DNA from 3 places in the Marinobacter sp. LV10R510-11A genome. Region 1 is predicted to be linked to each of the others. Evidence: riboswitches for the same ligand, from Rfam matches in the RefSeq annotation. Region 1 holds a riboswitch; each other region holds the start of a gene.
The links. A riboswitch is a leader RNA that binds a small molecule or an ion and turns the genes downstream of it on or off. The one in region 1 is predicted to bind cobalamin.
Positions count from the first base shown of each region.

Region 2: it holds a riboswitch for cobalamin, as region 1 does, so the genes downstream of both, CPH80_RS15585 (ribonucleoside-diphosphate reductase subunit alpha) here and CPH80_RS14070 (TonB-dependent receptor domain-containing protein) in region 1, are expected to answer to the same signal.
Region 3: it holds a riboswitch for cobalamin, as region 1 does, so the genes downstream of both, CPH80_RS22730 (ribonucleoside triphosphate reductase) here and CPH80_RS14070 (TonB-dependent receptor domain-containing protein) in region 1, are expected to answer to the same signal.

Region 1 covers NZ_LT907980.1:2,934,928-2,937,194, forward strand. Annotated here, with positions in the region: gene CPH80_RS14070 (TonB-dependent receptor domain-containing protein) at 1-1,410, opposite strand, end outside; cobalamin riboswitch at 1,569-1,779, opposite strand; gene cobD (threonine-phosphate decarboxylase CobD) at 1,809-2,267, opposite strand, start outside.
Region 2 covers NZ_LT907980.1:3,248,959-3,251,225, forward strand. Annotated here, with positions in the region: gene CPH80_RS15575 (substrate-binding periplasmic protein) at 1-124, shown strand, start outside; gene CPH80_RS15580 (DUF3047 domain-containing protein) at 93-866, opposite strand; cobalamin riboswitch at 948-1,144, shown strand; gene CPH80_RS15585 (ribonucleoside-diphosphate reductase subunit alpha) at 1,283-2,267, shown strand, end outside.
Region 3 covers NZ_LT907980.1:3,909,292-3,911,558, reverse strand. Annotated here, with positions in the region: partial or broken gene CPH80_RS22730 (ribonucleoside triphosphate reductase) at 1-1,034, opposite strand, end outside; cobalamin riboswitch at 1,185-1,390, opposite strand; gene CPH80_RS18810 (U32 family peptidase) at 1,449-2,267, opposite strand, start outside.

The DNA.
Region 1 (2,267 bases):
ACTACTAAGTTCGACGCCACGCAACCGAGCTTCCGGTATACTCCCAGCGGCATTTTGCGATGGCAGAGATAGGTCTTCTACATCGGATTGGAATACAGCTGCGTCCCAAAACCATCTTGTATAACGGCCTTCTATTCCAAGCTCATAGCTAGTTGCTTCTTCTGGCTGAAGGTCAGGATTGCCAAAACCCGGATAATAGAGATCATTAAAAGTCGGTGCCTTGAACGAAGTGCCGGCACTGGCGCGTACCCGATAATTTTTATTCAGAGCATACCCAACTCCTACACCCCAAGTTTGCTCTGTACCGAACGTTTCATTGTCGTCACTTCGTAAGCTCAAATGGACATCCAGAGCGTCAAAATTCAATAATGCCTGGCTAAAAAACGCACTATTAGAACGGCTACGTTCATCATAAACTACGGTGCTATCTACCTGATCCACCGTATACTCAGCGCCCAACACAAACTCGTGCGCCCCAAAGGTCAGCCAATTCTCTAATCGAGAATTTCTCGTTCTAGTATTAAATACTCCAGGAAATGAGCTGAAATCTTCCATTTCGTCTCTCGCATCAGAAAACTGCAATGATGCGCGCCAATTTGCGGTAATTGGAACATCCAGATTCACACCTGCAACCTGAAAGACGAAGTCTTGTTCCCCGCCGTCATACTCAGTGTTACCTTCGGCATTCAGGAATGTGAAGCCAAGACGGACACCATTATCAAATTGATGACGTCCACTTGCCACACCAGACGTATTCTTATAGCTTTTATCTTCCCCGCCAGTAACTACAGGCGCACCATCTGTACGGAACTGATTTATACCAATGCTGAGCTTTGAAGAGTCGTTCGCAAGCGCAGCTCCTGCAGCATACTGCTGGCTGTTATAGTTGCCACCACCCGCTTCTAGCCAGCCAGTCTCCCCCTCATTTTGAGGCAAAGTAAAAGCCTGTATCACGCCGCCAGTGGCGTCAGCGCCATATAGACTGCTGCGGCTTCCCCGAACAATCTCAACTCGGTTAATTAATTGTGGTGGCAGATGCTGCCAAGCAGCCCCGCCGAGAGTTGCGGAACGAATCCGAATACCATCAACCAAAAGCACCGAAGCATCTGAAGAATTCCCTCGGATGAAAACACTCGTTGTTTTACCAAAAGAGCCATTGGGCACTACAGACACACCAGGCTGAGATTCAATGAGCTCACGAAACTCTTTGGGTTGTTGATAGCGAATATCATCTTCCTCAATGACAGTAACGGACGTCAGGCTTTCGCCCACCGTTTTCGGCCCAAGAGTTGCCGTGACAACAATCGGGTCTAACTGAGGAGTCTGTGAATCCTGAGCGATGGCAATTGAGAGGGGGCTAAACGCAAACGGGACTACCAGAGCTCTGATAACTGGCCGGGAGACTTTCATAAAACGCACTCAAATACGCACCACGCGCACCCGCATGGCTGATTATTGGTGCTGCAAAGGGAGAGAAAACCCGGCGGCAAGCCAGGCTGGAGCAATACAAAGGGTGGGGAAATTCCGTAAGACAGGCCGGTGTTTACCCACCGCAACTGCCCTCCGCAGCGTTCGGTGTGTTTACAGGCCGGTCTCCGGACTTGTGAGTTGTAATACTGAGCAGCGTAAGCCTTCCCATGCTTGCGCACAGTGGCATCTCTCTTCGCCGATCACTCACTTACCGTTGCGGGGGCAGTGCCGGACTTTAACCGGCTTCCCGTTTCACTGTTGTAACGACGATGATTGCACCACAACAGCACCTACAAACGCCGGGAAAGGCTAACAATGCGTTAATGTTTGGTCAATGACTAATCACAACTCTTTCCAACCAAAGCCATTTCCAGCTTTCGCCACTGACTTTCATCTGCTGCCAGGCCAAACCTCGACATTCCCGGCTGCTCAAAGACCCGAACCAAAACCCCCTGCTCAGCCAGTTGATCCGCCAGCAGCCGTGGATAATCAGTGCGAACTGTCAGGAACAGCGCACTACCACCAGCCAGCGTAAGCCCGGCTGCCTGCAACACCCCGCGCAATCTGCCCGCACTCCGCTGCAAGCGGGCACGAGCCTGAAGCTGCCAATCCGTATCGCTCAGCGCCTGCGCCATCACGTAGCGAGCCGGCCCACCAAGCGACCAAGGGCCAAGCACTCGCTTTAAAGCATCAGCAACTGCAGAGTCCGCAAGCACCACCCCGGCGCGCACGCCCGCCAAACCAAAAAACTTCCCAAGCGAGCGGAGCACTATTAAACCTGGCAGCCCAGCATGAGA
Region 2 (2,267 bases), 310 kb from region 1:
GGCGCTGCTGCGAGAGGAATTCGACGATGCCTATCTGCGCCTTGTGAGCAGGGGCGAGGCACCGCCCATCCGGGATTTCAATTCCGGATATGTTATTCCCGGGTTTCCTGTTCAACACCGCTAGAAAGGTTTTCTGGATTTGTCGGGGCGAGGGTGATATCGCCATACCACGCGCTTGCTTGTTCACCGGTGTTGTCTGAATCCGACATGATGGCGATGCCCCGAATTGGCGGCGGGCTCTCCCCAAACGCCTTTCGGTAGTCTGCAATAACATCCCGCTCGATGCTTATCCACTCGCCCGTCTTTTCGCGGCCGGAACTGACGGCAATCATCACGGTTTTATCGGTGTATGGGTTGGTTATAAACTCACCCTTCGGCAAGGTGTTTGCCCAGATGTAGTTCAGGGCATTGCCGGGCAGCTCCTCTCCAAACAGCAACTCCACCGTTTTACGCTTCGCCCGTTCGAAAAAGCCCGCTTTATCCGGCTGAAACTCGAAGGCAACGTATATCCGGGCAGGGTAGTCATCACCGGATTTTTTCAGAGCATCGCCTTTTTCAAACACATTAGACACCTTCCAGCGCCAGCTCAGCATCGGTGAGTTCTCCGGTTTTATATTAAGCCGGGTAATCAGGCCGGACGCACCGCCGGAGGTATGTGCTTTTACCACCTGAGCGTCGTTCTCGCGGATCAGTTCGTAGCGAGTGTGCTGATCTATGTTGGGAAACTCCAGAGGCTCCCAGCCATCTGAAAGCGACGTCATTTTCGAGAATGCCGGAAGCAATGACTCCTGTGCCAGCAACTGAGGCGAGGCCAGGCTGAATGCTGCAAGCAGCAGCCAGGTAACAGGGCGGATGTTGATATGCATGAATTCGTCCCACTTTGCAGTGTGTCTGTGACAGACCGGCGGATTGAGGAAAAGTGCCTTGTCCTTCTGATTCTTCCCGTATATAGTGCCAAAATCCTTGGTTAGATACCAGATATGGTATCGGGAATCCGGTTAGAATCCGGAACTGACGCGCAGCGGTATTGGGGAACGAGCGTGGCATAAAGACACTGGCCTAGGCCGGGAAGTCGCCACGCAAGGCAGAACCTTGAGGTTCATGCCCCTAAGTCCGAAGACCTGCCAGGGAAGACTGCACCTTCGCGAATCAGGCGCCTGCATTTGGCCCTACAAGGTGAGCAGCAACGAACACGGCACTGTTACAGCCATCACTGGCTGGTGCTGGTTTGTCCTGCGTACGCGAAGGTTACGGAATTCACGCGTATTCAGGAGATAACGGTATGTCTACGACAAGCCTCGCCGAAGATCGGCCCTCATCGTCATCCGCTACAGAAGCCCTTCAGGTTATCAAACGTAACGGTAACCTGGTCAACTTTACCCCCTCTAAAATCAGCGTAGCTGTTACCAAGGCCTTTCTCGCCGTTGAAGGCGACCAAGCGGCAGGGTCTGCTCATATCAATGACGCCGTTCACCGGGTAACCGCGCAGGTTGTGCAAGCCATCAGCCGCCGCCTGAAAGCCGGTGGCCGAGTGCACATCGAAGACATTCAAGACCAAGTCGAACTGGCCCTGATGCGCGCCGAAGAACAGAAAGTTGCCCGTGCCTACGTACTGTATCGCGAAGAACACGCCCGCGAACGCGCACTGCACGAGCCAGTAGAAGCCCACCCTCATCTCACCGTAAAACAGGCCGATGGCCGCACTGCATCGCTAGATTTGGGCCTGATGAAGCAACAGGTCGACCACGCTGCATTCGGCCTTGAAGGTATTGATGGCGACTCCCTTGTAGAAGAAGCCACCCGTAACCTCTACAACGGCATCGACGAAGCCCAAGTGCTAACTGCACTCATCATGACCGCCCGTGGCCGCATTGAGCGCGAGCCGGACTACAGCGCCGTCACCGCACGCCTGTTGTTGGAGCAGCTGCGCCTTGAAAGCGTAACCGCGCTGAAGCTGGACACCAACCTGACCTTGGCAGAGGTTTATCCACAGGCCCTGAGCACCTTCATCAGCGCCGGCATTCGCTACGAGCTGCTCGACGAAGCCATGGCCGCTTTCGACATGGAACGCCTGGGCGCCGCGCTGAAACCTGAACGTGACCTGCAGTTTGGCTTCCTGGGCCTGCAGACCCTGTATGACAGGTACTTCCTGCACTGGAAGGAAGATCGCTTAGAACTGCCGCAGGTGTTTTTCATGCGTGTAGCCATGGGCTTGGCACTGCGTGAAGACGACCCCAACGGCCGTGCTATTGAGTTCTATAACCTGT
Region 3 (2,267 bases), 970 kb from region 1:
GGCAATGGTCTGCTGATCGTCCGAGTAATTCCGGATCATTTCATTCAGACCGTTCACGCCAATGGTAGAAAAGTGGTTTCGCAGGGTGCCCAGATAGCGCTGGCTATATGGCAGCAGGCCTTCCGCCATATGCTGGCCAATGACTTGGCGTTTCGTTTCCAGGCTATCCCGGGCTAACCCCATTAGTTTATCCAGGCGCGCATACAGCGCCTGCTTACGCCCTTTGTAGAGATAGCCCAGGCGAGCACAATTAACCGTTACCACGCCAAGAGAGCCGGTTTGTTCTGCTGAACCAAACAGGCCGTTGCCACGCTTGAGCAGCTCGCGCAAATCCAGCTGCAACCGACAACACATAGAGCGGACCATGCTGGGTTCAAGATCCGAGTTCAGGAAATTTTGAAAGTACGGCAAGCCATACCGGGCCGTCATTTCAAACAGGCGCCGGGCATTTCTTCTCCGGCGATGACAGGTATCTGTTCCCGCAGATCTTCCGGGCACACCCAGTCAAACGTAATGTTAGTAAAGGGTGTTTGGGTGCCCCATCGCGAGGGCACATTGAGGTTGTAGACGAACTCCTGAATACACTGAAGTACCGATTCGTAACTCAGGTTATCCCTGCGGATGAAAGGCGCTAGATAGGTATCGAAAGAGCTGAAGGCTTGAGCTCCCGCCCATTCGTTTTGCAAGGTGCCCAGAAAGTTCACCATCTGGCCGATGGCGCTCGACAAATGCTTGGGTGGCGCCGATTCTACCTTTCCGGGCACACCGTTCAGGCCTTCATGCAACAACGTGCGCAAAGACCAGCCGGCACAGTAGCCACTGAGCATGTCCAGATCGTGTATGTGGAGGTCTGCGTCGCGGTGCGCCTGGCCGATGTCTTGGGTGTAAACATCGTTCAGCCAGTAGTTCGCGATAACTTTGCCAGCGGTATTCAGAATCAAGCCGCCCAGAGAGTAACCCTGATTGGCATTGGCATTTACTCGCCAATCGCTACGTTGAAGGTACTCGCTGACGGTTGCAGAGATATCCAGTAAAAATGGTTTCACTGGCTCGAAGGCTGCGGGAGTGGCTGACATGGTGTTCCTCCTGGAATCGCGTCAGGTATTTTCCCTTCGCGGACACAGGAGGCCATCCACGGGAAATCGCCCCATGCATCAGCCAGCTGCTCACCCTAAGTCGCGAAGGTGCAGTATTTTTGCCTTGGCAGGTCTTCGGACTCAGGGGCACGAACCTTTCGGCTCTGCCTTACGTGGCGACTTCCCGGCTTGCGCCAGTGTCATCATTACCACGCTTGTTCCCCAATACCGCTGCGCGTCAGTTCCGGACTCTTACCGGATTCCCGGCCACTAAACACAACATATAGTGGCAAACCAAGACAAAAACACTATATACGCGATTCAAAGGAGTTTCAACAAAAAAACATATATTTTACTACTTATGCCTTTTCGTCAGGAAGGCACCAAATCCATCCCCGGCCTTCCATACCAGTAACCATTGCAAGGCGGCGCCTCAACAAGCTGCAGCGGGTCGGTTGCTGGGGCTTCGCCACGGCGCGCCTGATCAAAGCGGCGGACCACTTCATCCATGCCCTGATGCTCTGGGCTTAGGCGTACAGTGGACACTCCCATTTGCGCCATATCCGGCATTTCCCGCATCAAGTCGTAACGAGCACCAGACAAAGTAGAAGTGCCGTTAAGGCGAAACAGCTCTTGGGATTCGCGGGAGCGCAGCTCCATACCATCTGGGTGCTGCAAACAGCGGAACTCGCAGTTGTCTTTGGGCAGGTTGTAATGCCGGGCGGTAAAGCAGCGGGACGACCATGCCAACGGCAAAAAGCCCCAGGCAAAAACCTCTGCAGCTAAATCCAGCCCTTCCGCTTCCAACTCACCAATCAATTGGCGCAGGGTTTCACGGCCCAGCTCTACCGGTAAGTTCCAGCCCTTCAACCCCTGCTTTGCTAACAGTTTCAGGGTTGCGCTGTTGTAGATGTTCATGGAAGGGCCAGTCACAAACGGCAGATTGTTCTGAGTGGCCAGCTGTAGAGCGCTCTGATCATTAGCCTCTACTAGATACTCCTGCTGGCTGCAGATTTTGCGCAGGGCCCGCAAATCCGCTTCGGATTCAATCAGCGTTTGTGTTGAGAGCACCACCTGCTTGCCGCAATCCTTGAGCACAGCGGCAATCTCCAACCAATCCGCCAGCCTCAGCTCGCGTCGGCGGGAACACACGGTTTCTCCCAAATATACCGTATCAACCGGCCACTCGGC